Regions from separate parts of the Paraburkholderia sp. EG286B genome, predicted to be linked through region 1. Evidence: predicted binding sites of a transcription regulator. Region 1 holds the regulator's gene; each other region holds the start of a gene.
What was found. The regulator LexA, encoded in region 1, represses DNA repair genes until DNA is damaged. The targets are predictions, from matches to a motif close to ACTGTATNNNNATACAGT.

Region 1 (10,340 bases):
CGATGCGCTGACGCTGGCCGCCCGACAGCTCGGACGGATAGCGCTGCGCGAGCCAGTCGAGTTGCACGAGCTTGAGCAATTCATGCACCTTCGCGCGAATCACGGCCTCCGAGGGCCGCTCGCTGCGCGGCTTCACGCGCAGGCCGAACGCCACGTTCTCGAACACCGTCATGTGGCGGAACAGCGCGTAATGCTGGAACACGAAGCCCACCTGGCGCTCGCGCGCGCCCACCTCGCCCACGTCCTGGCCTTGCAGCACGACCTGGCCCGCGTCGGCGTATTCGAGGCCCGCGATCACGCGCAGCAGCGTGGTCTTGCCACAACCGGAAGGTCCGAGCAGCGCAACCAGTTCGCCCGGCGGAAAGTCGAGCGAGACGTTGTCGAGGGCGGTGAAGTCGCCGAAGCGCTTGTGCAGATTGCTGACGGTGATGCCCATGTTTACTGCTCCCCTGCTTGAATCGGTTGGCGCACGGCGCGAGGCGCTGCGTGTTGTGAAACGTGTTGCACGGCCACGGCTTGCGGGCCGGCGTAAGCGGGAATCTCGTCCGCGCGGCGCAGTTGCGCCGAAAGGCGGCGCTCCGCGAGCAGCTTCAGGCCGAGCGTGACGAGCGCGAGCAACGCGAGCAGCGATGCGACGGCAAATGCCGCCGCGAAGTTGTACTCGTTGTAAAGGATCTCGACGTGCAGCGGCATCGTGTCGGTCTGGCCGCGAATATGACCCGACACCACGGAGACTGCGCCGAACTCGCCCATCGCACGCGCATTGCAGAGAATCACGCCGTACAGCAGACCCCAGCGGATATTGGGCAGCGTCACGCGGCGGAACATCTGCCAGCCCGAGGCGCCCAGCACGTGGGCGGCCTCTTCTTCGTCGTTGCCCTGCGCCTGCATCAGCGGAATCAGCTCGCGCGCGACGAACGGGAACGTCACGAAGATCGTGGCGAGCACGATGCCCGGCACCGCGAAGATGATCTGCACGTCGTGGTCTTCGAGCCAAGGTCCGAGCCAGCCCTGCGCACCGAACAGCAGCACGTAGATGAGCCCTGAAATCACGGGCGAAACCGAAAACGGCAGGTCGATCAGCGTGGTTAGCAGCGCCTTGCCGCGAAACTCGAACTTCGCGATCGCCCATGAAGCCGCGAGGCCGAAGGCCAGATTCAGCGGCACCGCGATCGCCGCGGTGATGAGCGTGAGCCTGATCGCGGCGAGCGCATCGGGATCGACGAGCGACGTGAAATAGAAGCCGATGCCCTTCGACAACGCCTGCCAGAACACGGCGACGAGAGGCACCACGAGAAACAGCGCGAGAAACGCGAGCGCGATGCCAGTCAGCAGCCAGCGCACCCACGCTGATTCGGTGACCGGATCCGGCCGGCGCGTGCTGCGTTGTTGCGGCAGCGTGCTCATTGCGCACCTCCCGCGACGGTTGCGCCCGCCACGGCATTCGGCGCGCTGCCGGCCGAGACGCCGCGGCTCGTGCGGCGTTGCAAATACCACTGCAGCGAATTGATGAGGAGCAGCATGACGAACGAGACGCAGAGCATCATTACGGCGAGTGCCGTCGCGCCCGCATAGTCGTATTGCTCGAGCTTCGTGATGATGAGCAGCGACGTGATCTCCGACTTCATCGGCACGTTGCCGGCGATGAAGATGACCGAGCCGTACTCGCCCAGCGCACGCGCGAACGCGAGCGCGAAGCCGGTGAGGAGCGCCGGCAGCACCGCGGGCAGCACGACACGGCGGAACGTGAGCCAGCGCGTTGCGCCGAGGCACGCGGCGGCCTCTTCCTGTTCGCGCTCGAAGTCCTCGAGCACCGGCTGCACCGTGCGCACGACGAACGGCAAGCCGATGAAGGTCAGCGCCACGAGCACGCCGAGCGGCGTGAAGGCGATCTTCAGACCGAGCGGCTGCAGGAACTGGCCGATCCAGCCGTTGCCCGCATACACGGCGGCTAGTGAAATGCCCGCCACGGAAGTGGGCAATGCGAACGGCAGATCGACGAGCGCATCGATCACCCGTTTGAACGGGAACGTATAGCGCACGAGCACCCACGCGAGCAGGAAGCCGAATACCGCATTGATCAGTGCCCCGCCGAGCGCGGCGCTGAACGTGAGCCGGTACGACGCGATCACGCGCGGCGACCACACGGCGCGCACGAACTGGCTCCAGTCGAGTGTCGCCGTCTTGAGAAAGGTGGCGGCAAGCGGAATGAGCACCACGAGGCTCAGGTAAGCCACCGTGATGCCGAGCGTCAAGCCGAAGCCAGGCAGCGCACTGGGCTTGCGCAATCGAAACGTTGTCATGCTCATCGTCCAGACATGGGTTGCGCGATTCGTGCGTTGCCAATTCGCGCCGAAAAGCGCGCCCGTAGGCGCGCTTCGTTGTTATGCGGTCACGTCGTTATGCGGACCGCGTACTGCCCGACAGCTTTACTGCGGCTGATAGATCGAATCGAACACGCCGCCATCTGCGAAATGCGTCTTCTGCGCGTTGGGCCAGCCGCCGAAGGTGTCGTCGACCGTGTAGAGCTTGAGCTTCGGAAACTTCGCCGTGAGCGCCGCCGGGACCTTGTCCGAACGCGGACGGTAGAAGTTCTTCGCGGCGATCTCCTGGCCCTCTTCGCTATAGAGGAACTGCAGGTAGGCCTCGGCCTCCTTGCGCGTGCCCTTCTTGTCGACGACCTTGTCCACCACGGCGACCGGCGGCTCAGCCAGAATGCTCACGGAGGGCACCACGATCTCGAACTTGTCCGGGCCGAACTCCTTGAGCGAGAGAAATGCTTCGTTCTCCCATGCAATCAGCACATCGCCGATGCCGCGCTGCACGAAGCTCGTCGTCGCGCCGCGCGCGCCCGAATCGAGCACGCCCGCGTTCTTGTAGAGCTTCGTGACGAAGTCCTTCGCCTTCTGCTCGTTGCCGCCCGGCTGGTGCAGCGCATACGCCCACGCCGCGAGATAGTTCCAGCGCGCGCCACCCGAGGTTTTCGGATTCGGCGTGACGATCGAGACGCCCGGTTTGGTCAGATCGTCCCAGTCCTTGATGTGCTTGGGGTTGCCCTTGCGCACGAGGAACACGATGGTCGACGTGTACGGCGAGGCGTTGTCGGGCAGACGCTTTTGCCAGTCCTTCGCGACGATGCCCTTGTTGGCGAGCGCGTCGATGTCCCATGCCAGCGCGAGCGTCACGACGTCGGCCTGCAGGCCGTCGAGCACCGAGCGCGCCTGTGCGCCCGAGCCGCCATGCGACTGCTTGATGGTGAGCGTTTCGCCCGTCTTCGGCTTCCACTGCTTGATGAAGGCTTCGTTGATGTCCTGGTACAGCTCGCGCGTCGGATCGTAGGAGACATTGAGCAGCGAGGTATCCGCGTGAGCGGCGATGGGCGCCATGGCCGCCATCGCCGTGACCCCGACGAGCGGCGCCACGCCGATGACCAGTTTTGCCGCCAGTGTTTTCAGCCAGCCCGCGCGCCCCGTATGTGTCGTGCCCATCTATCTGTTCTCCGTTCTCGTGTGTGCTCGTTTGCGCTCATTGGTGAGTTGCAGCTAACGATGGAGGCCAGTCTAGCGATCCGCTTACATTATTAAAAATGATGTTTTCTCATTTTTTAATACGCAAAAGTGGTAAGGGCAGAGGAAGTCGCTGCTGGAACGCGGTTTCATCCGCGCAAACACGGGAAAGCGGCCTGATGGCAACGCTCAGTCGATGAACTTCAAGTAACACTTGAAAAGTGGCGAGTACTGTATAAAAATACAGTTACCTGTTCAAACATACAGTGGCGCCATGACCAAACTCACCGCACGACAGCAGCAGGTTTTCGATCTGGTTCGCCGGGCCATCGAGCGCACGGGCTTCCCGCCCACGCGCGCCGAGATCGCGGCGGAACTCGGCTTCAGCTCGGCCAACTCCGCGGAGGAGCATCTGCGTGCGCTGGCGCGCAAGGGCGTGATCGAACTGGCTGCGGGCGCCTCGCGCGGCATCCGTCTCGTGCCGGGGCCCGACGACCTGCCGCACCAGTTCACGCTCCCGCACCCGAGCATCATGCAGCTCTCGCTGCCGCTCGTCGGCCGCGTCGCGGCGGGTAGCCCGATCCTCGCGCAGGAGCACATCTCGCAGAACTACATGTGCGACCCGGCGCTCTTCTCGAGCCGCCCCGACTACCTCCTGAAGGTGCGCGGCCTGTCCATGCGCGACGCCGGCATCCTCGACGGCGACCTGCTAGCCGTGCAGAAGAAGGCCGAAGCGAAAGACGGCCAGATCATCGTGGCGCGCCTTGGCGACGACGTCACCGTGAAGCGCCTGAAGCGCCGTCCGAACGGGCTCGAGCTGATCGCCGAGAACCCCGACTACGACAATATTTTTGTCGAGGCCGGCAGCGCGGAATTCGCGCTCGAAGGCATTGCGGTCGGCCTGATCCGCCCCACCGAATTCTAAGCAATCCGTCTGCGCGTAGTTTGCGCGCAGTTCGCGCAGAGTTTGCGCACGCACCGTCTGCGCACTACCTGGAGAGAGTCATGGAACGCCTTGCCCGCCTGCTGCCCTTCCGCCAATTCGGCCGTCTTCGCCATCTCCGTGGAATCGCCTCGTGCGCGGTCCGCGAAGTGCGCGGTTCGGCTGCCGCGCTGAGCGGCTCGCTTTTCGAAGACTCGCCAGAGATGGTGGCGGCCAGCACGGCCGACCTGCCCGTGCTGCCCTCGGCCCAGCCCGCGTTTGCGCGCGTGTCGCTCAACAGCACGCTCAACACCGAACAGCCCATGCGCCGCGCGCCCGTGCGCGTCTATCAGGGCCCGTCGCGGCTCATCCTCGTCGGTACGGTCGACGCGGTTTGCCGCGCGATCGACCGCTGCATCGCCGAACAGCACAGCGACCTGCCCGCGGCGCTCGCGAAGTAAGCAGGAACGCAGCTGAAATGTGAGAAGAGGTTACGGGCGGGATCGTTTGGCCTGGTTTGCGGTCAACACCGTGTTTAAACGATTTGCCCTATGCCGATGACGGAATCTCTCTCTACCCCGCGTAAGACCCAAGGCTGGAAAAAGCCCGTCGCGATCACGGTTGCCGTCGCAATGGTGGTTGCCGCGATCGGCTACGCCTATGCGTCGCCCTATATCGCGGTGAAGCACATGAAAGCCGCCGCCGATGCGCGTGACGCCGTCGCGCTCAACGAGTACGTCGATTACCCTGCGCTGCGCCTGAGCCTGAAACAGCAGGTGGGCGAGATGCTGCATCGGCGCGTCGAGGGGCAGCACAGCAGCAATCCGCTGCTGATCCTCGGCGCCGTGATTGGCGCGGCATTGATTAGTCCGCTCGTCGATGCCTACGCCACACCGGAAGGCGTGGCCGCCCTGCTCGATGGCATGCCGCCGACGGGCAAGCCCGGCGACCGCCCGCACGCGCCGCCGCCGGCGGAATCCGGCGCGCCATCCACGCAATCGGCGGAACCGGCGCAATCGGCACCCGCCTCTGCCTCGCCACCGGCCCCGGCGGCATCCGGCAATCCCGCGCCCGAGGCCCGGCCAGTGACCACGGCCGGCTATCGCGGCCTCAACGAGTTCGCGCTCACGTGGGACCGCGGCAGTACGGGCGAGCACTACGCCGCCATCCTGCAGCGTCACGGGCTCTTCTCGTGGAAGCTCTCGGCCGTCGAGCTCGACGAAGGCAACGTCTCGAACTGAGACAGACCGGTGGTGACAGCCGAGCCAGGCCGGCTCTCTACGAACCGGCCCGCTTGATCCGCTATGCGGCGGCTTGCTGCTGCTTTTCCTCAGCCGCCGACGAACACGCCACCAGAATGCTGCACGATACGCGGTCGAGCAGCGGCGTGTTGCCCGCGCCCATCCACCAGCGCGAGAGCCCCGTGCGGCAGCGGTGGCCCACCACCACGAGGTCGGCATTCAGCTCGTTGGCCAGATTCGCGATTTCGTCGATCGGATGACCGAACGCGAAATGCCCCTGAGCGCGCACGCCGCGCTCGGTTAGCCAGTCCACGCCTTCCTGAAGGATCTCGCGCGCCGTTTCTTCGAAGCGGCCGCAGGCCACATCGGTCAGCAAGCCGGCGCTCTGCGCAATCGTCGAACGCATGTCGACGACCGAGAGCAAATGCGTCTCGGCTTGCAGATCGAGTGCAAGATCGGCGCCGCAACGCAGTGCCTTGCGGCCTTCGCGCGAGCCGTCGTAACAGAGCAGAATTTTTTTATAGCTCGCCATGATCGCTTCTCCCCGCCCGCGTGATTTGCAGGCTGTGCGATTCTCATGATGGTGCGCCGCAATTCCACATGCAAGGGCTGGAAAACGCCAGGTGTGCATCGAAAAACGCCAGATGTGTCGCGACCGCCGCACGCATCTTGCTCAGTGCTGAATGCTTGCCGTGACATGCATTTGCCCGCGTATCGTCAAACCGCTTCGAAGCGCGGCCCGACCCGCCACGCAGCAATGCACTAAAATGGGCCGCCTTGTTTCGTGCGATTTTTCGTTCGGTACTTCGAGCGACTCGCGCGATGCCCGTTCGACTCACGTTCAACCGGTCCATGCCAGCACCCGCCATCGAATTCGAGCAGGTCATCAAACATTACGGAGACAGGGCGGTCGTCAACGGCCTGTCGTTCGACGTCGTTCCCGGCGAGTGCTTCGGACTGCTCGGCCCGAACGGCGCGGGGAAAACCACGACGCTGCGCATGCTGCTCGGCATCGTTTCGCCCGATGCGGGTCGCATCAGCCTGTGCGGCGAGCCGGTGCCGGCGCGCGCACGCCACGCCCGCCAGCGCGTGGGGGTGGTGCCGCAGTTCGACAATCTCGACCCCGACTTCACCGTGCGCGAGAACCTGCTCGTGTTCGGCCGCTACTTCGGCTTGTCTGCGCGCGAAACGCGCGACCTCGTCGCGCCGCTGCTCGAATTCGCGCGCCTCGAAAGCAAGGCCGACGCGCGCGTGGGCGAGCTCTCCGGCGGCATGCGCCGGCGTCTCACGCTCGCGCGCGCGCTCGTGAACGACCCCGACGTGCTCGTGATGGACGAGCCCACCACGGGCCTCGATCCGCAGGCGCGGCATCTGATCTGGGAGCGGCTGCGCTCGCTGCTCGCGCGCGGCAAGACGATCCTCCTCACCACGCATTTCATGGAGGAGGCCGAACGGCTTTGCAATCGCGTCTGCGTGATCGAGGAAGGCCGCAAGATCGCCGAGGGCGCACCCAAGGCGCTGATCGAATCGGAGATCGGCTGCGACGTGATCGAGGTGTACGGACCGGACCCGGTGGCGCTGCGCGACGAACTCGCGGGCGATGCGAAGCGCACGGAGATCAGCGGCGAGACGCTGTTCTGCTATGTGGACGACCCCGCGCCCGTCCATGCGAAGCTGCGCCATCGCTCCGATTTGCGCTACCTGCACCGGCCCGCGAATCTCGAAGACGTGTTCCTGCGGCTCACGGGCCGCGAGATGCAGGATTAACGGCGGCTGGATTAACGGCGGCAAGATCGACGGCGGCGTACGAATCGCCAAGGACACCATGCAGACACGCACCAACAACCCGACGCCCTCGCGCCCCGAGCATGCGAGCGTGCGCGAGCCGCGCGCCGCGCTGCCTTCGAACGCCACGCACTGGATGGCCGTGTGGCGGCGCAACTATCTGGTCTGGCGCAAGCTCGCCCTCGCGTCGATGTTCGGCAATCTCGCCGACCCGATGATCTATCTGTTCGGTCTCGGCTTCGGGCTCGGGCTGATGGTCGGGCACGTCGACGGCGTCTCGTACATCGCGTTTCTCGCGGCGGGCACGGTGTCGTCTTCGGTGATGATGTCGGCGAGCTTCGAGTCGATGTACTCGGGCTTCTCGCGCATGCACGTGCAGCGCACGTGGGAAGCGATCATGCACACGCCGCTCACGCTCGGCGACGTCGTGCTCGGCGAGGTGATGTGGGCCGCGAGCAAGTCGGTGCTCTCGGGCGTGGCGATCATGGTGGTGGCGGGCCTGCTCGGCTACGCGAGCTTTCCTTCCATGCTACTCGCGCTGCCCGTGATCGCGCTCGCGGGCCTCGCGTTCGCGAGCTGCGCGATGATCGTCACCGCGCTCGCGCCCTCCTACGACTTCTTCATGTTTTATCAGACGCTCGTGCTCACGCCGATGCTGCTGCTCTCCGGCGTGTTCTTTCCGATCGCGCAACTGCCCGCGGCCGCGCAGCACATCACGCTGATGCTGCCGCTCGCGCACGCCGTTGCGCTGATCCGCCCTGCCATGCTCGACCGGCCTGTCGAGCAGGCCGGCCTGCACCTGCTGGTGCTCGCGATCTACGTGGTGGTGCCGTTCGCGATCGCATCCGTACTGTTCCGCCGACGCATGATGCGCTGAAACGGCACAGCGAGGCGCTCAGTCCTCGTCGTCGCCCCAGGGAATATCGACGTCCGAAATAAACGCGACCGTCGCGAACGGGCCGCCTTCCTGGCGGCCGACCTTGCCGTCGGCGCGATGCCATTCCACGCGGAACATCGTCGATTGGGTCTGGGCGAGCAAACGCACCGTGCGGATCTCTTCGGGATCCGACTCCTCCACCGGGCCATCGAGCGAAACCAGCAACGACTGCGGCCAGAGACCGTCGGCCGGGTCGTAGATGCGATCACCGTCGGGAATCGAGGTATCCGCCTCGACGCCGATGGTGGCCGAAGCCTCGACGATCATCTTGCCGAGCGCGCGTAGCACCGCCGTGGCGCGGGCCGAATTGGCCTGGCGAATGGCGAGATCGCCGCGCGTGAGCGCCTGCTCGAGTTTCGGATTGGTTTTTTGCTTTGCCATGCTGGTTTTCGGGCCGGGGCCCGCTCCGTGGCGGACGGCGAACCGCCCGCTTATTACAAGAATGCCAACGCTGAACGCATGGCGCCTGCCTCGTCCCGGCGTCCCTAGAAGCCCAGGGCCACCGCCGCGAGCCCGGCGGCAATGCCGAAGAACACCACCGTCGTGCCCACGACCGCGAGCATGCGCGGCCGGAACGAGCCCGCCAGCATCGCGAACGACGGCACGCTCACGGGCGGCAGCGTCATCAGCAGCGCACCCGCGGGTCCCACGCCCATGCCGAGCGCGAGCATCGCCTGGATGATGGGGACCTCGCCGGCCGTGGGGATCACGAACAGCATGCCGACCACGGCGAACGTGACGATCCAGCCAAGGCTGCTCGTGACTTCCGGGCCGATGTGCGGGAACAGCCACGCGCGCGCCGCGCCAAGCAACAGCACCAGCACGATGTATTCCGGCACCAGCCGCACGGCCATACGCGCAAAGATACGCGCCCAGCGCACGAAGACGTTGCCGCCCTCGGCCTGCTGCTGGGCGAGTTGCGCCAGCCGATCGTCGGCGGCGCGCGATTCCTCGGGCGTCACGAGCCGGTTGCAGACCCAGCCGAGGCCGAACACCATCAGCAGGCCCAGCGTGAGACGCAGCGCACTCCATTGCCAGCCGAGCACGAAGCCCATGAACACGAGCGTGGCGGGATTGAGCACGGAGTTGCCGAGCCAGAACGCGATCGCGCCGCCCGCCGACGCATTGCGCGCGCGCAGGCCCACCACCACGGGCGCGGCGCAGCAGGTGCACATCATGCCGGGCACGGCGAGCAGGCCGCCCGCCGCCACGCTGCCGAAGCCGCGCCGGCCGAGCACGCGCGCGACCCACTGCACGGGCAGGAGCGCCTGCACGCCGGAGCCGAGCAGCAGGCCGAGCACCATGGCCTGCCAGATCGCCTTGCCGTAGGCGTAGGCGTAATCGAGCGCGGCGGAGAACGAGGGGTCGGGGGCCGTGGCCGAGCCGCCCATCAGGATCGATTTGCCGATGGAGTGGGTTTCCTCGGCCGTGAATGCGCGGTGATAGTACGGGAACCACTTCACGTAGAAGAGGCCGGCCACCGCCAGCAAAATGAAAATGGGCCAGCCGTAAGACGGGGGCGATTGCGCTGGACGTGCGCTCGTCATTGTGAAAATTCTCCGGGATTGAGCGTATGGACGGCCGCCGGGCGCCGTCACGCGAGGCGTGATGGCGCCCCGGGCGGCGCATGCTGGATCGTAGTGTATGCCTTGCGAATCGCCAACGACTTTGCTGCGTTGGCGACTCGCGCGGCGCCGCGCGGCCCGGCAAAGGACAGCGCAGTTTCCCGCTTTCCCGTTAAGGGGCCGGATTGGGCTGCTGCTCGTGCAACGCGTCGATCTGCGCGAGCAGTTCGGGAGTGAGTTTGACGTCGGCGCTGGCGATATTTTCCTTCAACTGCTCGAGCGAGGTCGCGCCGATCAGGTTGCTGGTGAGGAACGGCCGGCTGTTGACGAACGCGAGTGCGAACTGCGCGGACGTGTAGCCATGGGCGCGGGCGAGTTCCACGT
Region 2 (10,340 bases), on a different contig from region 1:
TCAACGGCTGGTGGTCGACGTACCGCCGCGTGCCGTCGTTCATCGTGGGTCTCGGCGGCATGCTCGCGTTTCGCGGCGTGCTGCTCGGCATCACGGGCGGCTCGACCATTGCGCCGGTGTCCGATCATTTCGTGTTTCTCGGCCAGGGCTACTTGCCGCGCGTAGCGGGCGACGTGCTGGCGCTCGCGCTCTTCGTGCTGCTCGCCGTGCTCACGGTACGCCAGCGTGGGAACCGCAGGCGCTATCAGCTGAGCGTCGTGCCGCTCTGGCAAGACGGCGTGAAGATCGTCGGTGCGGGCGCGATCCTGCTTGCCTTCGTGCTGATGCTCGACAGCTATGGCGGCATTCCGGTGCCCGTGCTGCTGCTGCTCGCGCTGCTCGGTATCTTCACATGGATCGCCACGCAAACCGTGTTCGGCCGCCGCATCTACGCGGTGGGTTCGAACCTCGAAGCTACGCGTCTTTCGGGCGTCAATACGAACCGCGTGAAGCTCGTCATCTTCGCGCTCATGGGCCTCATGTGTGCGTTCGCGGGCATCGTCAATACGGCGCGTCTCGCGGCGGGTTCGCCCTCGGCGGGCACGATGGGCGAACTCGACGCGATCGCGGCCTGCTTTATCGGCGGCACGTCGATGCGCGGCGGTTCCGGCACCGTGTATGGCGCGCTGATCGGCGCGCTCGTGATGGCGAGCCTCGACAACGGCATGTCGATGCTCGACGTGGACGCGTATTGGCAGATGATTGTGAAGGGCGGCATTCTCGTGCTCGCCGTGTGGATCGATGTGGTGTCGGGCTCGAACCGCCGCTGAGAAACGCACAGCAGATACGATTGCAAACCTGCCGGCGCCATGAAATGCTTGACCGTGTTCTTGCATCGCGCGTGACACCGCGACGGATCTCTCGCGGATGACTGCCACGTGCAGTTGCTCTCCTCGCGCGCCCCGAGCGCGCTCTCAGGGCGGGACGCATGTCCCGCCCTTTTTCTTTGCTGTGGCCGATCGAAAACCTCGCGCTGAACGGCGCAGGTTCGACGCGCCGGCAATCGTTTCCTGCCACAATCGTTCGCACCCGTGCAGGGCGGCGTACGCACGCGATGCGCGCGAATCATGCCCTCTGCAAGGTCATCGTCAGCCACAGCACCGCGTCGTCATGCTCCGGCGCGTGCTCGCCGATTTGTCGCTTTGCTGGTGCAACCGCCGCGTGAGCGCTCGCGTTGCACCGAATCAGGCCGCGAGGTTGTGCCAGCGTTTTGCCAGCTTCGGCGGCGCGATTCCGATCCTCCGGAGACAAGCCGACCATGCCCACTCTTTGCGAAATCTGTAATTCCCGGCCTGCAGTCGCGCGCGTGACTGTCGTGCAAAACGGGCAGCGCAAGTCCATGTCGATCTGCGACTACGACTACCGCCAATTGATGCGTCACCAAAGCATGCTCAACCCGTTCGATTCGCTGCTGGGCGGCAGCGGCCTGTCGCGCTTTTTCGGCGGGCAAGGCGGAGAGGACGAGCACGACGACGAGGGGCACGACCTCGCCGCCGAGGTGCCGCGCGAATCCGTCGATGCGACCGATGCGTTCAGCGAGCAGACGCTCGAAATCCTGCAGCGCGCCGCGGAAAAAGCCCATGAACTGCAGCGCAATGAACTCGATACGGAACACCTGCTGTACGTACTGGCGGACACCGATGTTTGCGCAGCACTCCTGAAGGAGCTGAAGCTCTCGCCGCAGGACATCAAAGGCTATATCGATCAGCATGCGCAAAAGGGCACGGCTTCGCCCGACGCGCCTATCGACAAGATGACGATCTCGCCGCGCCTGAAAAAAGCGTTTCAATATGCGTTTCAGGCATCGCGCGATCTCGGCCACTCGTACGTCGGCCCCGAGCATCTGCTGATCGGTCTCGCCGCGGTGCCCGACAGCATTGCGGGCGCGCTGCTCAAGAAGTACGGCGTGACGCCCGAGGCGCTGCGTCAGAAGGTCGTGAAGGTAGTGGGCAAGGGCGCGGAAGACGGCCGCGTGGATGCGCCCACGGGCACGCCCACGCTCGACAAGTTCGGCCGCGACCTGACGGCCATGGCGCGGCAAGGCAAGCTCGATCCGGTGCTGGGCCGCGCGCAGGAAATCGAGAGCACGATCGAGGTGCTCGCGCGGCGCAAGAAGAACAACCCTGTGCTGATCGGCGAGCCGGGCGTGGGCAAGACCGCCATCGTGGAAGGGCTCGCACAGCGCATCGTCAATGGCGACGTGCCTGAGGTGCTGCGCGGCAAGCGGCTCGTGGAGGTGAACATCAATTCGATGGTCGCGGGCGCGAAATACCGCGGCGAGTTCGAGGAACGCGCGAAGCAGCTGATCGACGAAGTGAGCGCGAAGCACGACGAGTTGATTCTCTTCATCGACGAATTGCACACGATCGTCGGCGCGGGTCAGGGCGGCGGCGAAGGCGGGCTCGACATTGCGAACGTGCTGAAGCCCGCGCTGGCGCGCGGCGAGTTGAGTCTCATCGGCGCGACGACGCTGAACGAGTATCAAAAGTACATCGAGAAGGACGCGGCGCTCGAACGTCGCTTTCAGCCCGTGCTCGTGCCGGAGCCCACGGTCGAGCAAACCATCGTGATCCTGCGCGGCCTGCGCGACAAGCTCGAAGCGCACCATCAGGTGACCTTCGCCGACGACGCCTTCGTGGCCGCCGCCGAGCTGTCGGATCGCTACATCACGTCGCGCTTCTTGCCCGACAAGGCGATCGATCTCATCGATCAGGCGGCCGCGCGCGTGCGCATCGGTTCGACCTCGCGTCCCGCAGAGATGCAGGAACTCGAAGCGGAGATCGCCCAGCTCAAGCGCGAGCAGGACTACGCGGCGTCGCGCAAGCGCTTTGACGAGGCCAAGGGTTTCGAGGAGCGTATCAACGAAAAGCAGGAAAAGCTCGAAGAGCTGACCGAGGCGTGGCAGCGCAAGACGGGTTCGGAAACGCTCGAAGTCACCGTGGCGTCGATCGCCGAAGTCGTGTCGCGGCTCACCGGCATTCCGGTCGCGGATCTCACCCAGGAAGAGCGCCAGAAGCTGCTCAAGATGGAAGAGACGCTGCGCGAACGCGTGGTAGGCCAGGAGGACGCCGTGGTCGCCGTGAGCGACGCCGTGCGCCTGTCGCGCGCGGGTCTCGGCCAGTCGAACCGGCCGATCGCGACTTTCCTGTTCCTCGGGCCGACCGGCGTGGGCAAGACCGAGCTCGCCAAGGCACTGGCGGAAACCGTGTTCGGCGACGAGCAGGCGATCATCCGCATCGACATGAGCGAGTACATGGAGCGTCATGCGGTGGCGCGGCTCATCGGCGCGCCGCCGGGCTACGTGGGCTACGACGAGGGCGGCCAGCTTACCGAGCGCGTGCGGCGCCGCCCGTACAGCGTGATTCTGCTCGACGAGATCGAGAAGGCGCACGCCGACGTCTACAACGTGCTGCTGCAGGTGTTCGACGACGGGCGGCTAACCGACGGCAAAGGTCGCGTGGTCGATTTCAGCAACACGATCCTGATCGCGACGAGCAACCTCGGCGCGTCGATCATCATGGACAACCTCGAGCGCCCCGAGAAGTCGCGTCTCGACGACAAGACGATCCGCGCCGAACTCATGAAGGTGCTCAAGGGCCATTTCCGGCCCGAGTTCCTCAATCGCATCGATGAAATCATCGTGTTTCATGCGCTTTCGCGCGACAACATCCGCGCGATCGTGCAGATCCAGCTCGAGCGCGTCACACGCACGGCGGCCGCGCAGGGCATCACGCTCTATATGGGCCAGACGCTTGTCGATCATCTAGTGGAGGCCGGCTATCAGCCGGAGTTCGGCGCGCGCGAACTCAAGCGGCAGATTCGCCAGGAAGTGGAAACGCGTCTGGCCAAAGAGATACTCGGCGACGCGCTGCAGTCCGGCGATACCGTCGAGATCGGCTACGACAAGACGAACGAAGAAGTCACGATCAGCAAGGTCGCCGTGCCGCCCGACGTGAAGGAGGACAAGCCGGCGAAGAAGGCGAAGAAAACGGCGACGCCGCCGGTCGACGAAATCGCGAGCGAAATGGCCGCGGACGACATGGAAGGCGATCCACCGCCGCCGCCGAAGAAGAGCGGCAAGGGCGGGGGCAAGGCGAAGCCTGCTTGATTGAGTGGAGCGACGGCTGGCGCACCGGAACGTGCGCCAGCTTTTTTCCCTTCTGATTGATATGGAATCCAGATTAACTGGCGGCGATACGCCACCATGTGGGCAGCAGCGCGCGCACGCCGGGCTGCGCGAAGCGGTCGTCCAGCAGGTGCACGACGCCGCGATCGTGCTCGGTGCGGATCACGCGCCCGGCGGCCTGCACCACCTTGCGCAGGCCAGGGATCAGGTAGGTGTAGTCGAAGCCGTCGCCGTAGAGCGTATCCATGCGTGCGCGCATCGCCTCGTTCACGGCGTTCACCTGCGGCATGCCGAGCGTCGCGATGAACGTGCCGATGAGGCGCGTGCCCGGCAGATCGATGCCTTCGCCGAACGCGCCGCCCAGCACGGCGAAACCGATGCCGCAGCCGCCTTCCACGAAGCGTGCGACGAAGGCCTGCTGGCCCGCCTCGTCCATGGCGCGCGACTGAATCCAGACGTCGACCTCTGGATGGCGCGCCGCAAACGCGTCGACGGCTTGCTGCAGATAGTCGTAGCTGCTGAAAAAGCACAGATAGTTGCCCGGGCGTTCGGCAAATTGCGCGGCCACGCGCTCAACCAGCCCTTCGAGCGAACGTTCGCGGTCCTTATAACGCGTCGAGATATGGCGGGCGATGTGGACGTCGAGCTGCTCGGCGCGAAACGGCGTGTCGATGTCGATGCTCACCGTGTTGGCGGGCAGGCCGAGCATGTCGCTGTAGTAATGCGTGGGCGAGAGCGTCGCTGAAAAAAGCGTAATGCTGTGTGCCGTGGCGATGCGCGGGCGCAATGCATCCGCCGGCACGATGTTGCGAATGGCGAGCGTGGAACGCGGGCGGCGCGCGTTCTGATGCGCCAGCGGCGTGACGTCGAAGAGCGAATGCGTATCGAAGCGTTCGGCAATGCGCGTGAAGTGCAGGGCGTCGAAATAGAAGCGCTCGAGTTCGGGGTCGCGCACGAGCGCGGGTTCGGCGAGCTGGTCGCCGATCGCCGCGATCACGTCGCCGAGCGCGGCAACGAGGCCTTCGGGCAAGGTGTCGCTCGCGCGCCAGGCGCCCGGCTGGACGGCGTTCTGTGCGTTCCAGTGCTTCTGCAGGCGCGCGAGCGCGCGCTTGAGCGGTGCGCTCGCGGCGCGGCGCGGCGCACGGCGTCGATGCGCGTTTGCACGAGTTCCGCCGAATACATCGCGCGGGCGCGCTCGGGGAGGTTGTGGGCTTCGTCCACGAGCACGCTCGCGCGCCACTGGTTGTGCGCGGCGAGCATGAACAGCATGGCGCTCACGTCGAACCAGTAGTTGTAGTCGCCGACGATCACGTCGCTCCAGCGCGCGAGTTCCTGGCCAAGGTAGTAGGGGCACACGGCATGCTCGCTCGCCACCTCGCGCAGTGCCGCGCGATCGAGCCGCACGCGTTCGAGCGCCGCGGCACGCGCGGCCGGCAGACGGTCGTAGAAGCCGCGCGCGAGCGGGCACGATTCGCCATGACATGCCGCTTCGGGATGCTCGCAAGACTTCTCGCGCGCAACGAGTTCGAGCACGCGCACGGGCACGTGCGTTCGTTGCGCATCGGCGCTTGCTTCGTCTTGTGTGCTTGTCAGCTTAGCTAGCGCATCGAGCGCCAACTGACGCCCTGAGCTTTTCGCGCTCAGAAACACGACCTTGTCGATCGCCGCGCGCGGGCAAGCCTTCAACTGCGGAAAGAGCGTGCCGATGGTCTTGCCGATACCGGTGGGGGCCTGCGCGAGCAGACAGCGCCCCTGTGTCGCCGCGCGCCAGACGGCTTCGGCAAGATCGCGCTGGCCGTGCCGAAACTGCGGATGCGGCAGGCGCAGTGTGGCAAGCGCGGCGTCGCGCGCGGCGCGGTGTGCGCTTTCCTGCTCGGCCCATGCAACGAAGCGACGGCATTGCGTTTCGAACGCGGCGCGCAATTCCGAGGCGCTCGCCTGCTCGACGAGCGCCGTCTCGCGGCCCGAACCGATGTCGTAGTACACCAAAGCGAGTTCGAGCGCGTCGAGACCGAGTTTGTCGCACAGGAGGGCGCCGTAGACGCGCAACTGCGCCCAGTGCAGCGCGCGCTGATTCTCGCGCATCGCATCGAGGTCGCCGCGATAGGTCTTGAATTCTTCGAGCCTGCGGCGTGCCGGATCGTAGCCGTCGGCGCGGCCGCGCACGGTGAGCGACTCGAACGTGCCGGAAAGCGCGATCTCGGTCTCGTAGCCGGGCGGGCGTCGCGCGGCGATGGCCGTGTGGCCGGCGCGGCCATCGCTTGCGTCGGGCGAGGGCGTGAAGCGCAAGTCGAGGTCGCCGCGCTTCGCGGTGAACTCGCACAGCGTGCGGACGGCGACGGTGTAGCTCATGGCGCGCGCGGCGCCTGGGCGACGCCGTCGCCGGTTTCGTCGGCTGCGTCGGGCAGGTTGGGCCAGCGCACCTGTAACACGGAAACCGGCATGCCGTGCTGCACGCAATAGGCAAGCCAACGGCGCTGGTTGTCCTGCAAACGGTCGCCGGGGCCTTTCACCTCGATCAGTTCGTAGCGCCGCTCGTGCGGCCAGAAGCGCACGAGATCGGGCAGCCCCGAACGGTTGGCAACGGGTTCGCGCAGCAGCCGCTCGAACCACAGGCGCAGATGGGCGGCGGGGAAGCAGTCGAGGGCGAGCGTGAGCAGTTCGTCGCTCAACGCGGGCCACGCGACGAACGGTGACTGGGTGCCGGATTTTTCCGCGTAGCGCCGCAGAATCGAGTCGCGGTAGGCATGCGTTTCGAGTTCGGCGAGACAGGCTGCGAACTGCGAGGCACGGCGTGCGACGAAGTCGGCGGCTTGCAGGTCGGCGGGGCCGCGCTGGAACGGGTGGAAGAACGCGCCCGGCAGCGGCGCGAACAGCGCGGGCCAGCAGAGCAGGCCGAAGAGCGCGTTGATCAGCGTGTTCTCGACATAGAACACGGGCGCTTGCGGCGTGGCGAGCGCGATGCGGGCGGCTTCCTCGACGCGCAGCGCGCCGGGCGCCGCGGGCAGCGAGAGTTCGAGCTGCGCGAACCCCGGCTCCGCGCTCGTCTTCGACTTCGCCCGCGTGCGCGCGAGACGCCCGAGCGTGCGTGCCGCGCGCTGCGCTTCTTCTTCGTTCGCGGGCGCATCGGCAATGGTCTGCGCGAGCGCCAGCGCTTCTTCGCGGCGGTTCAGCTGTTCGAGCACGCGCACGCGGCGATAGCGCGATTCAGGATGACCGCAGTCGAGATAAGCGCGCCACGCGAGTTCGGCTTCGCCCGCGCGCTCGGCTGCGAGCCCCGCGGCGTGACGCAGCTTGTCGTGGCGAGCGCGCAGCCACGCGTTGGCTTGCGTGCGCGGCGCCAGCGTGTCGAGCGCTTCGAGGGTTGCGCCGATGGCAGCGGCAGCGTCGAAGTCCTGGGTCCCCGCGCCGCTCTCGAGTCCGTCGCGGCAATCGCGCAGCGCCAGATACGCGTCGATGTCCTCGCGGCGCTGGAACGCGCGCGAGGCGCGATCGAAGGGCACGCTTTCGTAGCGAAAGACGCCGAGGTCGGCGAGCACGAACTCCGACCAGTCCTGATGCAGGTTGCCGAAGAACATCAGGCGCAGGCGCTCGCAGAGCGGGGCGCTCGCGAACCGCAGCACGGTGTCGGGCGAGGCCGGGAACCAAGCTTGCCAGTCGCGCGGCTCGGGTGCGGCGGCATAGTGTGCATCGAGCGCCTCGAGCATCGCCGAGCGTGTGGCGCGCGCTTCGAGCGCGATGCCGAGGCGCGGGGCGAGCGTCTGCAGTTCGGCTTTCGTGACCAGCGCGGCGAGCGCGTCGAGATCGAGCGCGGGTGCGTCGTCGAGCCAGCCCGCCGCGACGAGCGGTGCCGCCGCCGCGCGGGGGCAGCCGATCTCGTCGTACGCGAGACGGCTCGCGCGGAAATGGGGTCCCTTGCGCATCAGCATGCGCACGAAGAGCGCGCGCGACGCCTGCGGCATCTGGGCGAAATCGTCGGCGAAGCTGCGCTCGGCGTCGTCGAACAGGTCGGCGCAGCGCGTGTCGAGCCACGCTAGCGCACGCTCGAAGTTGGCGAGGTAGTAGAACGGATCGGGAGAGTCGGGAAGCACGCGCGGCACTGTATGGATATACAGCGGCGATGATAGCAGGGTCGCGCGTGATCGCGAGCGCCGTCAGGGATTCCCCGCCCCGTACGCTACAATTGCCGCAGCCTGAAAATCGGATGAGCGATGAACACACGTAACGCATGCTTAGCCGGCCTCGCGGCCGCCGTCACCCTGCTCGCGGGATGCGCGGCGCAGTACCGCAACACCAGCGCTTGCGAAGAGGCGATGCGTAGCCGCCTTGCCGAGACGACGCTCGGCGACCTCAAAGTCACGCATAGCGCGACGACGTATCGCGGCGCGCGCGTGGTGGTCGAAGGGCGCCTCGAGAACGGCGCGGCGTCGGCCGTCGTGGCAGCATCGGCGCCGTCTGCCTCGGCGGCTTCGGCCGCATCGGCAGCGTCGTCCACCGCGGCGCAGGGCGCCAACGAGGCGACCACGGTTACGGCGCCGACGGTGCAGGCGGCAGCGCTGCCCGGCACGATTTCGGTTCCCACCGCTCCGGTCGCCCAGGGCGGCGCGGCGGAGGGCAAGCCGACTACGCCGGTCGCGCTGCTGGCCGCAAAGCTCGGCATCAAGAAGGCCGCGATCACGCCGGCGGCTGCGGAGTGCACCTTCAACGAATCGGGCCTCGCGACGTTCCGCTGGCTCGCGCCGCCGAAGCTCGCGAAGACCACGCCCGACCCGAACGCCGCGAACGACTAAATCGAACGCACGCGGCTCGCCGTGGCGCGGCTGCGGCGGCACCCGTCGCTGGCGCAATCTGCGCTCATGAAGGCCTCCCAGGAGGCCTTCGTCGTTTGTGACTGATGAGACGTAGGCGGCCGCCGGCGCGCTCAGAACGCGAAGAAAGGTCCGCTGCCGGCTGGCGTGGCCTGCGAGGCGATCGCCGTGAACACGCGCCTCCCGAAGAAGAACGGCAGTCCCCAGCCGAACGCGCGACCGTTGTAGCCCGCGAGATTGCTGAAGGCCCAGTTGCCGGTGGCGAGCAGCGTCGTCGAGCTCGCGACCGCGAAGGTCACGGGAGCGCCCACGCCGTCGATGCCGGCTATCGTCGCGCTGAGGCTGACAGGCGAACTCGGGCAATACCAGAAGCCGCAGCGCGTCATCGTCGGGCTGTTGAAGTACAGCGCGTTCGAGCCCGTGTCGAGATAGCTCAGCGAGTAGACGGTGCCGTCCGATGTCGTCGTCTTCACATAGCCCGTGCCCGAGTTCGCGCGCAGCACGGTTGCGCTGCCGAGCGCGTTGTTCGCCTGCGTGCCGATGCCGAAGATCATCGACCCGCGCAGCCCGGACGCGCCGCTGTCGGCCAGCGCCGGCAAGTCGATGATTACGCCGTTGTTGTCGGTGGCGAAGCCCGCCACCGGGTTGCTGACCTGTTGCGCAAGCGGTTGCGTGCTCGCCGTGCAGCCGCTCGCGGGGCACCCGTAGTACCACGGCGTGACTGCCGCCCTGACGCAGGACACGCCGCAATCGGCGCTGAACGGCCCTACGCCGAGGATGCCGTTCGAGCGCAGCGTGGCGGCGCTGTTCATCGCGAGGCCGCTGCCGGCGCAGCCGGCCGGCGCCGCGGCCGGCACGGCCGGGTCGGCGATCACCTGGATCGGCAGCGCGGCGGCGATTTCGCCCGCGAGCTTCACGTCGGCGCTGCGCACCGCGCCCCACGTGTAGCCCGTGCCGAACACGGCGCATTCGCCGGCGATGTCGGCCCCCGCGCCGGCTGGCACGGCGGGCAGCGCGAGGCCCGCCGGCAGCGCCGAAGCGAGCAGGCGCAGGCCCTGCGAGCCGGTATCGACCTGGACGTGGTCGACGCTCGCGCAGTCCGCGGTGCCCGGCACGCAGACCGTGACGCTCGTCATCAGCATGTTGCGCGTCGAGGTGGGTGTCGGGCCGACCGTGACGGCCACGACATTGGGCGTGGTCGATTGCGGCACGGTGCCGCTCGTGCCGGTGGTCGACGGTGCGCTTGCGACACCCGGGACGCTGGCGGGCGCCGTGGCGCCTGTGGTCGCGGACGCTGTTCCGGCATCGCCGCCACCGCAAGCCGTGAGCGCGGCGCAAAGCGGGAGGAGCGCGAGGAGGGCGTGGGG
Region 3 (10,340 bases), on a different contig from region 1:
GACGCACTTCGACAACTATGAACTGAACGTCAAGTACGCCCTCACGCCGGCGCTGAATCTCGGCCTCATGGATACTTTCACGGACGGTCATCTGAACGGTGTGAGCAAGTCGAACGTCGGCTCCGATCCGAAGTGGAATCAGGTCAACGCGATTGCGCGCTACTCGCTGTCGAAGCGCACGGAAGTGTATGGAGAAGCGATGTACCAGCGCGCGATCGGTCACAACAACGTCGCAGTGATGTACAACGCCGGCGGTTTCTCGGCGACGAGCAATCAGGTGATGGCTGCGATCGGCATGCTGACCCGCTTCTAAGCGGCCGTCAGAACCTTCATCCCGCGGCCATCGAGGCGGATCGTCGTACAAGGACTGCGAGACGAGGAATATCGCATTCGGCATTGGCGTAGAAAATTGCCCGCCGCGTTGGTGGGCAATTTATTTCATCAGCTGCCACTGCGCACGTACGTTTGCACGAGCCACGGCCGGGCATTGCGTTCCGGCGATTCGCATCGCGGCGTTTTGGGCGATCGGCAGTGAACAGGCAGATCCCCGTCTAACCGGGAAGAGCCGGCCGCGTCTAGCGAGTTCCGCGACCGGCTGAAGTGGAGTCCTTCGGCTCAATTCGATTCGGCATCACCGGGGAACCACGCTGCGGATCATTGCCCGTTCTGAGCGGACGTTCGTCCTTTGGTGCCATTTACTGGCGCAATGATACCGAAGAGTCCATTCGACTCCTTGTTAGGACCTGCCGAAAAGTACAGCGTGTCCGGGCTCGAATTGCGCCCTCCTCCGAGTGTCAGCGTCCACAGGCCGTCGATAGCCAGTGGATTGCCGAACTCATTCTCCAGTTGATCGACGAACGTGCCGTCATTGTCGAAGACATTGATTCGGCCGTTGCCGAAGTTGCCAACGAGGATCTTGCCGCTGAAGCGCCCAAACGCAAACGACGCTCGCGTTACGCCCCAGGGCGAGTCGAGCGGCCCCTGGCTCGCAAAGCGGCGCAGCAGGTGGCCGTCGGTATCGAATACATCGACGAATCCATGACCACGGCCTGCAACGTCGTCATGCTTCGGGCCGTCTTGCTGCGCATATGTGACGAACAGGTCTCCGTCGATGTTCGCGATACCAAACGGGGCGTAGCCGGCCGGGATGTTCGGGTCGGCGAAGCCACCGTCCGTCGTCGCGGGCGCGAACAAGCCGTTCGAACCGTTCGGTCCGAATACATCGATCCGGCCCGCACGGAAGTTCGTCGCAAAGAGGAATCCCCCTTGCGCATTCACTCCGAAGACGAGCCCTTTGTAAACGGCCCCGCTGGCGGCGGAGGGATTGGACGAATTATCGACCGCGATCACAGCATTGTTCGCCGGATTCAACCCACCGGCCCAGGCGGAAATCGTGCCGTCTTCGGTCGCGAAGATGAATACGGCCGGGATGTTGGTACCTGGGACGAGAAAAGACGACGAAGGATTCCAAACTATCCCGGTTGGCGCCGCGGGCGTGGGTTTCGGTGGATTGTTGGCAAAGACGGGATGACATGCGCCGGCCGGTATGACGTTGCCTGGCAGCGGGATGGAGACCTGCAGCGCCACCTTTGCCCCCTGGCCGTCATAGAGCGTGGAGCAGCCTGTGGCATTGTCGTTGATCCAGAATGGACTGCCTGCCGGACTAAAGGCGATACCCCAGGCGTTCTGCAGTACCCCGTCGACCTTCGGGGCAGAGCCTGCCAGGTTGGATACAAGCGGTGTGACGACGTAAGCCTCATCGGCAGCAGCATGTCCGATTGTGAAACCGGCGGCGAAAACAATCACGGCCGCCGCTTTGAGACCCCACGAGATCTGAGACATAACTTCCCTCCTCGTCTGACTGGCGAGATATCGCCGCAGGCTAAACGACCGCTGCACTTCAAATATTCCCGCTCGACGCAAAAAATTTCCGCCAGCCACCCGGTCGCGGGCATGGTTGCGCGAGCCAGAGACGAGCGAGTGGGGGCATGCCCATGACGGTTTTCACCCTGTTTGCAGGCTCGTGGCGACGCTATTCACAATTCGTCGTCGTTGATGACTCATCCAAAGTCCAGATTTAATGCGGTTGAATGGGACAGATGAGTGCGCTGTCGAACGACAGAGGCCGTTTGGTTTTTTGGACAGCGCTATTAGGCGGCCTGAAACGGATAGCACGCTGCCGATCGCGGTCGCGCAGTACCCATCGAGATGTGGCACGGTGGCAGCAGGTTCGACTTGTGTGTTATTCGCCCCTTTCGTCTCGCGCCGCCACGGCACCGCCGCATTCACTCGTTCACACCGCGATCTCTGCCGGAATGTCCCGCACCACCTCGGTCAACTTGCCCGAGCTGATTTCGTAGAAGAAACCATAGAGCTTGACGTGCTTCGGCACTGCCGGGCTCGCACGAAGCAACTTGATGTCATAGTTGAGCGACTCCTCGAAATCCATGATGGCGAGGCTATCGTGATCGAACAACGTCGAGATATCAGCGTGATGATGATCGTGATACTCCTCGACCATCAGATCCGGCGTCAGGGTGAGGACATCTGTTCAAAAAGACCACTTTTGAAAAAGCTCGCACAGCCGATTTGCGCGAGCACTCTCCGAACTGGCGGTTTAAATGGCTGTTGAACCTCGAAAGCAGCCGTTTTTTGAACGAGGCGACGTTCGTCCGTCAGGGGTTGTTTGCGGCCTTCGGGGATGTACCCGAAACCTGCCAGACATATCCCGCCATCCCGCACTCCGTTCAATACGTATATTCGGCAACCACACGAGCCACTGTCTCCAGCGACCGCTCGAGCGTGGCCAGATCGACGGAACCGATGGCGAGGCGAATGGCGTGAGGCACATAAGCCGACGTCGAAAACGGCAGTGCGGTCGCCACGGAAATTCGTTCGCGCATCAACGCCATCGCGATCGCGTCGGCGCGGACCTCGGGTTCGAGTGGCATCCAGATGAAGTACGACGCTGGGTGCCCTATTCTCTTAAGCGGACCCAGCACTTCGGCGGCAAGGCGCTGACGTATCGCAGCATCGCGCCGCTTCTCGTCTTCGAGCCTCGCTGCCGTGCCGTCTTCCATCCAGCCGCACGCGATGGCTGTCATGGTCGCCGGCGTGTTCCACGTCGTCGCCCGGATCGTCCGTTCGAACCTCGGCACCCATTCGTGCGATGCGTGGATGAATCCGATGCGCAGACCCGTCGCAACACTCTTCGACAGGCTCGACACATAGACCGTTGTCTCCGGCGCGAGCGATGCCAGCGGCGGCGGCGCATCGTCCGCGAGGAACGCATAAGCGGCGTCCTCGATCAGGATCAGCCCATGTCGTCGTGCGATGGCGACGAGCTCGCGGCGCCGCGTCGCGCTCATCACCCAGCCGAGCGGATTGTGCAGGGTCGGCATCGTGTAGACGGCGCGCACCTTGCGCCGCTTGCACAAGGCCGCCAATGCGTCCAGATCCGGGCCGCGTCCGGCGGCCGGGATCGGTGCGAGTTCCAGCCGGCTCGCCTCGGCAGCCAGCTTGAACCCCGGGTAGGTCAGCGCGTCCACCGCTACCACGTCGCCGGGTTCGAATAACGCCATCGCCGTCGTCGTCAGTCCATGCTGCGCGCCGCTCACGAACAGCGTGGTTTCGGCGCTGGCTTCCAGGCCCCGGCGGGCCAGGTGACGCGCCGCCGTCGCCCTCTCGTGTTCGCGCCCGCCGTGGGGCTGGTAGCGGAGCAGCGACTCCAGGTCACCGGCCGCCGCGAGCTGGCGCAGTGCTGCCCTGAGCAGGTCGGTCTGATCGGGCGACGACGGATAGTTGAAGCTCAGGTCCACGGTGTCTGCGCTCCACGCATGCAGATCGATGCCTTGTCCGCGGGGCAGCGGCTCCTTGACGAAGGTGCCGCGGCCGGTTTCGCCGCTGACGAGCCCCATCGCCTGCAGCTCGGCATAGACACGCGTTGCCGTGACCAACGCCAGGCCCTCGCGCGCAGCCAGCTCGCGGTGCGTGGGCAGACGCGTGCCGGGACGCAGACGGCCCGCACGGATTTCGGCGGCGAGCCGATCGACCAGCGGTTTGTAGCGGGGTTCCGGCATGGCCCAATGTATCCATGACAATAATTTGATTGTATTGATTGTCCGCCCTACCATGGCTCGACACAACCGCTTCCACCGTATGAGGGCGCCATGCACATCGCCATTCTGACCTTCGAAGGCTTCAACGAACTCGACTCGCTGATCGTATTCAACCTCCTCAACCGGGTCCGGCAACCCGACTGGCGGGTTTCGATTGCCAGCCCGGCGTCCAGTGTGCGTTCGATGAATGGGCTCGTGCTGGAGGCGCAAATTTCGCTAAACGAAGCATGCGGAGCCGACGCGGTGTTGATCGGCAGTGGCGTACGGACGCGCGACGTCACCGCCGATCCCGCGCTGATGTCGCAACTCAGGCTCGACCCAACGCGCCAGCTGCTTGGCGCGCAGTGCTCCGGCACGCTGATACTCGCGAAGCTGGGCCTGCTGCAGGGCGTTCCCGCATGCACGGACCGGACTACTACGCCGTGGGTCGAAGAGGCGGGTGTAGCCGTGCTCAATCAGCCGTTCGTGGCCAGTGGGAATGTCGCGACGGCGGGCGGGTGTCTCGCATCGCACTATCTCGCGGCCTGGGTGATCGCGCGCCTCGCCGGCGTCGAAGCTGCGCGCAGCGTGATCCACCATATAGCGCCAGTGGGAGAGAAGGAAACCTACTTGACCCGCGCGATCGCGAACATTTCGCCGTTCCTTTAATCGCAAGCCACTGACCGTCTATGCGCCTCATCGAAAGGGCCGATCACCGCATGATATAATTCGCACGCGAACTAAATCGCACATATTTTATCTGCGCGGAAATGAAACATCGCCTCGTCTTTCTATTGAATGTGGGACAGCGCCGGCTGCAACGGTGGTCGCAAACACATGCGGCCGGCGGCGGCGTCACAGCAGCCCAGGCGGGGCTGCTGTTTTTTTTGGGTGAGCACAACGGCGCACTCATGAGCGAAGCCGCTGCCGCGCTGGATCTGGGCGCACCAGGCATGAGCGGTCTCGCTGACCGGACAGAAAAGGCAGGGTTGATCGAACGTCGGGCCGACGAGACCGATGGCCGGGCGTCGCGGCTGTGGTTGACGGAGGCAGGACGTACCGCGCGCCAAAAGTCGAAGCTGCGCATGAAAGACTTGAACGCCAGATTGACCGAAGGCTTTACGGAAGCGGAGATCGACGTCGTGGCGCGGTGGCTGACCAGCCTGCAGACGAAGTTTCCGCTCGCCGAAGACGGCGACGCGTAACCCCGACCGTGGCCGGTCAGCAAGGCACTGGCTAGTGCTGGGCAACCCTCGCGAAGTCCGGCTTGCGCTTCTCGGCAAAGGCCGCGAATGCCTCCCTTGCCTCGGCGCTCTTCAGCCGCTCCTGAAACTTCGCGCTCTCGCTGTCCATTTGCGCAACCAGCGTTTCGGCTTCGCGCATCAGCTTTTTCATGGCGCTCAATGAACCGGCCGGCTTGGCGGCGATTCTTTCGGCCATCCTGCGTGCATCGTCGCGTAGTTGCTCCTTTGCGCAGACCTTGTTGGCAAGACCCCACGCGACAGCGGTTTGCGCGTCGAGCGACTCGCCCAGCGCAAACATCTCGAAGGCCCGCACGTGGCCCACGCGCAGCGGCAGCAGGTAACTGGACGCCGCCTCGGGGACGAGCGCGAGATTGACGAACGGGGTGATCAGTTCTGCGTCCGGCGCGAGCAGAACGTAGTCGCAGTGCAGCAGCATCGTCGTGCCGATACCGACCGCCTTGCCCTGGACCGCCGCGATAATAGGCACGCTCGACTTCGCCAGCGCATGCAAAAAGCGATGCACGTGTCGCTCACTGGGCCCCTTACCCGATGCTATGGCTGCGAACTCGCCCACATCGTTGCCCGCGGTGAACATGTCTCCGTCCCCTTGCACCAGCAATACGCGCACACGGCTGTCGTGCTCCGCGTTCTCGATGATGTCGGCCAGCGTGCCATACATCTCATTCGTCAATGCATTCTTCTTGTCCGGTCGGGCAAGCGTAATCGTCAGAATGCCGACGGCTTGATCGACGTGAATTTCCGCGCTCATGTGCGCTCCTGAAATTTAGTTTGCATGCGAAGTATATAGGTAGTTCGCATGCAAAGTAAACCGGAGGGTCGATGCCATGCAATTTGGGGCCGGCTCGCGAACCCCGCTCCTGATGACGTGTGAATGCTGAATCTCTAGCGGCCCGGAATTCGACCAGGTACTCCATTCGCGACGTCGCGCCACTCCTCGCCCGCACGCAGGCTCCGTAGCATTGAGGCATTACGAAACAGACAAGCAACCGGAGGACTGAACATGCTTATTCTCACCGCCGTTATCGTGATCGCCGGCGTGGCGATCTGGAGCGTCTACCGGCGTTTGCATTCGCGCCAGGACTGACACCATGAGAGGCTGTTTCACCGGCCTCGTCGCAGCAGCCCGCCACGCCGGCGGGCTTTTTTTGTTTCCGCGCCCAGGTTTGTGGGGAGGCCACATAAGAAGACGTTTGCGAACCCTTGCGCACTCAAAAAATATCTCCGAATCAGATTCAGCATCCTGACAAAATTACTGTATAAATGTACAGTTCCGGGAATATCCGCAAAACGCAACGTAGCGTGTCGATCACGCGGAGCCATCGAGAGCTATTTTTGAGTACCAAGGCATGCCAGATGATCGGCGCATAGCCCACATCGACATGGACGCATTCTTTGCGTCGTGTGAACTTTCGCAGTATCCCGAACTACGAGGCAAAGCCATGGTGGTTGCCGGTCGTCGCTCGGACGCGCCCCGAACGAAGCCGGACGGCACACGCGAGTTCTCGCGGCTACGCGACTATGTGGGCAGAGGGGTTCTGACGACCGCGACCTACGAGGCTCGCGCACTCGGCGTTCATTCCGGCATGCCCGCCATGAAGGCCGCCCGGTTAGCGCCGGATGCGATTCTCCTTCCAGTGAACTTCGACCTCTACCGAACCTACTCGCGACTGTTCAAGGATGCCGTCCGGTCAATCAGTTCGAGCATGGAAGACGTTGGAATCGACGAGGTCTACGCAGATGTTTCACTCACGAATGGGGATTCCGAGGCAATCGCGCGCAAGCTCAAGTCCGCGGTCTTCGAAGCCACCAATCTCACCTGCTCCGTCGGCATCGCGCCAAACAAGCTGCTTGCCAAGCTGTGCTCCGATATGCAAAAGCCGGACGGCATCACCATCCTGACGCTGGAGGACGTGCAATCGAGGATTTGGCCAATGGCCGCAAACAAGATCAACGGCGTCGGCCCCAAGGCGGCCGCCAGGCTCGCGTCTTTTGGAATCGCGACGATCGGTGAGATCGCTGCGCGCGACGAGCACTGGCTCGTCGAAAACTTTGGACGAAGCTACGGTGCGTGGCTTCGCAGAGTCTCACACGGACTAGATGACAGGCCGGTGGTGACGTATAGCGAGCCCGTCTCGATGAGTCGCGAAACCACATTCGAGCGCGATCTACACGCGGTACGGCACAGACAGGAACTGGGCGCAGCGTTTACCCGCCTATGCGAACAGGTGGCGCTCGACCTCCAGCGCAAGGGCTATCTGGCCAGGAAGATCGGCATCAAGCTGCGCTTCAATGACTTCAAGACAGTCACGCGTGACGTCACGCTTCCTGAGCCTATTGATGACGCGAAAGCGTTGCGGCGCGCGGCGACCGAGTGCCTGAAAAGAGTCGAACTCGTTAAATCCATCAGGCTGCTGGGCGTCAAGGCCGGCAACCTCCAGCACGCCGGAGAAGTTTCTGGTAACGAGTCGCCTCAATTCACGCTGGATTTTTAGCCGGCAACGCGCAGCGCCCCCGTCGTGCGAGGCGTGCGCGGTGACTACGCAAACACCGAAGCGAATGCATCAACTGGCCGGATCCGATGCCAATGCAATCCGTGCCTTCTCCTCTGGACTATTCGCCTTGTAATACTTGTCGGCCCATTTACGGTCAGGCTGCAACAACAGGCGCTGCACGGTTCTATGCTGCTGCTCCTCGATGCCAACGGCGCGGGCACGATAGTGCTCGTAGAGCCGCATGAATTCAGCGAGGTAAATGCCGGCGATGCGCGTGTCTTTTATTTCGAGCAGATTCTCGTCGTTGAAATGCTCGGAGTTGTTGCTCATGTTGGCCGAGCCCGTGTAGACAATCGGATTGTCTCCTTCGGCGTCGATCACAATGAACTTGTGGTGGATGATGACCGGAGCGTAACTGGGCGCGACTTCGCCAGGAAAGAGCCGCAGCTCGGGTTCGAATCCTTCGGGCACGGTTGCCGGGGAAAAGTACGATGCGTCGATGACGTCGCGGTTTTCCCTGCTTCGATGATAGAGCGCGAGGTTTGCCAGCGCAGTCGTGCTCACGGCTTCGCCCGCTTTTTGCGCCTCTTGCGCATTCTCAGCGGACTTTTCGCTAATATTGTTGACGAGCCCGAACATCATCAGCCCCTTGTCGCCGGCGGCAAAGCAGGCGTCGCGAAGCGGTTCGTCGGTCGGCATGAAGAGGCAGAATAGGACGGAGTGCTGCGCCTTTCCTATCGCTTCGACGATGGTATCGATCTGGGTACGTCGGGTTTTCGTTTCCGGCGAGAAGCAAACACGCACCGCTGCGCTTCCCACCGTCACGGAATCGGACCAGCCATTCGTGAGTTCCGCGGTCTGGTTGATCGGCGGATTGCTGGCGATGGCTTTCGTTCTGTCGTCGTACAGTTTCGCGAGGTCGGCCGAATCGAACAGGTGAAGCACGTTGGCCTGTTCCGTGATGCCTTCCGTCGTGAAATTCGCAGACCCTGCCACGACGAACGCCGGGTTGCCTTGCCGATCGCCCCGATCCGTCACGATGAGCTTGTCGTGCATGATATGCGTCTTGTCGCGCGGGCAGAACGTCACGACGCTGCCTAGTTCATCGACCGCGGGTTGATTCGGTGATGGTGCGGGCGGCTTGCCTTTTTCGCGAACCAGGTGCGAGTCGTAGACGACGGCGACATTCGCTTTGCCGTGAGCACTCCCAAACTCCTTGAACGCCGGGATCGCCCAAAGCGGGTCGGTCAGGTGATAGACGGCAGCCGCCGCGCGCGACGCGTCCAGGAATATTTCCTTGAACACGAGCTGCATGTCGTTGGCGAGCCATGTTCGAAGTTCAAGCGCCTGTGCGGCCGGCGGCGCGGTATGCGGGTCGATTCCCATGGCCTTCACCTGTCGTGCGAAAGCCTGTGAGCTCACCACCGCACGGTTGAACCAGGTACCCACGCCGTCTTCGATATGCGCCGGAAGCGTGACGTCAACCGAACTCGCCTCCGCGGTCAACAGATTCACATTGTCCGGCGTACCGACCACCGGATAGACCGTGTACTTGAACTGCTTGCCTCTGTCGGCCTCTTCGATACGCGCGTCCCACCACATGAATTTTTGAATCGGCGCGATGTTCGAAGGCGCATCGGGCTTCCCATCCGGCACCGGCCCGTTGAAGGTGATTCGATTGGGGAGCCAGCTGCTCGCCTCATGGGTCTTTCCGTCCGGGCTCGTGAAACCCGGGGCCCGCTCAATGGCGAAACCGAGGAAGTCGGCACGTGTCGCACCGTCTGGCCAGTCGAGCGCGAGTAAGACCAGCGTCGGGGAGAGATAGCTGCGGACCTTCGTCGACATCGTTGACCTCTGCTGTGTTAGCCAAAGGCCCCAGTTTCAACCATCAGTTTGTTGAAACGGTGAACGAAGTATGTTGCCTGGATGTCGTTTCGATGACGCTGCCCAGAGACGCGACAAACTCACTACTGCGGTGTGATATCTCTTTGCACGCGATGAATATGCTGCTCGACATAGAACGCCGCCGCATCGGCGTCTCCGCAGACAATGGCTTCGTAAATCAGCCGATGTTCGGCAACGTACAGTCGAATGCGAGCCGGGTCGTAAATCCCGTCGTCCTTGAGCCGCTTCCACAGCGACTGGTCCATGGTCGATGCGATTTCTTCCGCGAGCTTCGCTAGCAACGCATCCCCCGTCATCACCGCCAGCTGACGATGAAAGAGCCGGTCGCTGTTGTTCCACAGCGCGCGCTCTTCGGGCGTCGCCACGTCCGTCAACGTCTCCATCTGGTCCAGATAGTGCTCGGCCAGCCGGTCTCGCTGTTTGCGTGCCGCCGCTCGCCTTGCAATGGCGGGCTCGAGGATCAGGCGCACGTCGAGCGTCGCCGACGGGCTGAAGTCCGATGTGGATTCCCCGGGCTGCGTTTCCACGCTCGGCGCTGCGGCGAGAATCTGGTCGGCCGTGGATGCCACGTAAGTGCCCGA

Region 2: the regulator LexA is predicted to act here: its motif matches at 8,264-8,281, upstream of AB4Y42_RS05635 (VRR-NUC domain-containing protein).
Region 3: the regulator LexA is predicted to act here: its motif matches at 6,614-6,631, upstream of dinB (DNA polymerase IV).

The regions. Positions count from the first base shown of each region.
Region 1 covers NZ_JBFRCF010000006.1:445,760-456,099, reverse strand. The annotation lists gene AB4Y42_RS16210 (sulfate/molybdate ABC transporter ATP-binding protein) at 1-436, opposite strand, end outside; gene cysW (sulfate ABC transporter permease subunit CysW) at 439-1,407, opposite strand; gene cysT (sulfate ABC transporter permease subunit CysT) at 1,404-2,303, opposite strand; gene AB4Y42_RS16195 (sulfate ABC transporter substrate-binding protein) at 2,430-3,488, opposite strand; gene lexA (transcriptional repressor LexA) at 3,781-4,431, shown strand; gene AB4Y42_RS16185 (hypothetical protein) at 4,512-4,889, shown strand; gene AB4Y42_RS16180 (DUF2939 domain-containing protein) at 4,986-5,669, shown strand; gene AB4Y42_RS16175 (universal stress protein) at 5,731-6,201, opposite strand; gene nodI (nodulation factor ABC transporter ATP-binding protein NodI) at 6,522-7,436, shown strand; gene AB4Y42_RS16165 (ABC transporter permease) at 7,495-8,331, shown strand; gene AB4Y42_RS16160 (hypothetical protein) at 8,350-8,772, opposite strand; gene AB4Y42_RS16155 (permease) at 8,877-9,938, opposite strand; gene AB4Y42_RS16150 (NADP(H)-dependent aldo-keto reductase) at 10,129-10,340, opposite strand, start outside.
Region 2 covers NZ_JBFRCF010000002.1:497,547-507,886, reverse strand. The annotation lists gene AB4Y42_RS05655 (sugar ABC transporter permease) at 1-809, shown strand, start outside; gene AB4Y42_RS05650 (hypothetical protein) at 1,105-1,299, opposite strand; gene AB4Y42_RS05645 (AAA family ATPase) at 1,298-4,147, shown strand; partial or broken gene AB4Y42_RS05640 (ATP-dependent DNA helicase) at 4,221-6,517, opposite strand; gene AB4Y42_RS05635 (VRR-NUC domain-containing protein) at 6,514-8,256, opposite strand; gene AB4Y42_RS05630 (hypothetical protein) at 8,377-8,955, shown strand; gene AB4Y42_RS05625 (DUF3443 domain-containing protein) at 9,087-10,340, opposite strand, start outside.
Region 3 covers NZ_JBFRCF010000001.1:141,125-151,464, forward strand. The annotation lists gene AB4Y42_RS00620 (porin) at 1-313, shown strand, start outside; gene AB4Y42_RS00625 (TIGR03118 family protein) at 655-1,842, opposite strand; gene AB4Y42_RS00630 (hypothetical protein) at 2,294-2,521, opposite strand; gene AB4Y42_RS00635 (PLP-dependent aminotransferase family protein) at 2,748-4,079, opposite strand; gene AB4Y42_RS00640 (DJ-1/PfpI family protein) at 4,170-4,766, shown strand; gene AB4Y42_RS00645 (MarR family winged helix-turn-helix transcriptional regulator) at 4,868-5,302, shown strand; gene AB4Y42_RS00650 (enoyl-CoA hydratase-related protein) at 5,334-6,110, opposite strand; gene dinB (DNA polymerase IV) at 6,709-7,854, shown strand; gene AB4Y42_RS00660 (phospholipase D-like domain-containing protein) at 7,924-9,699, opposite strand; gene AB4Y42_RS00665 (GntR family transcriptional regulator) at 9,822-10,340, opposite strand, start outside.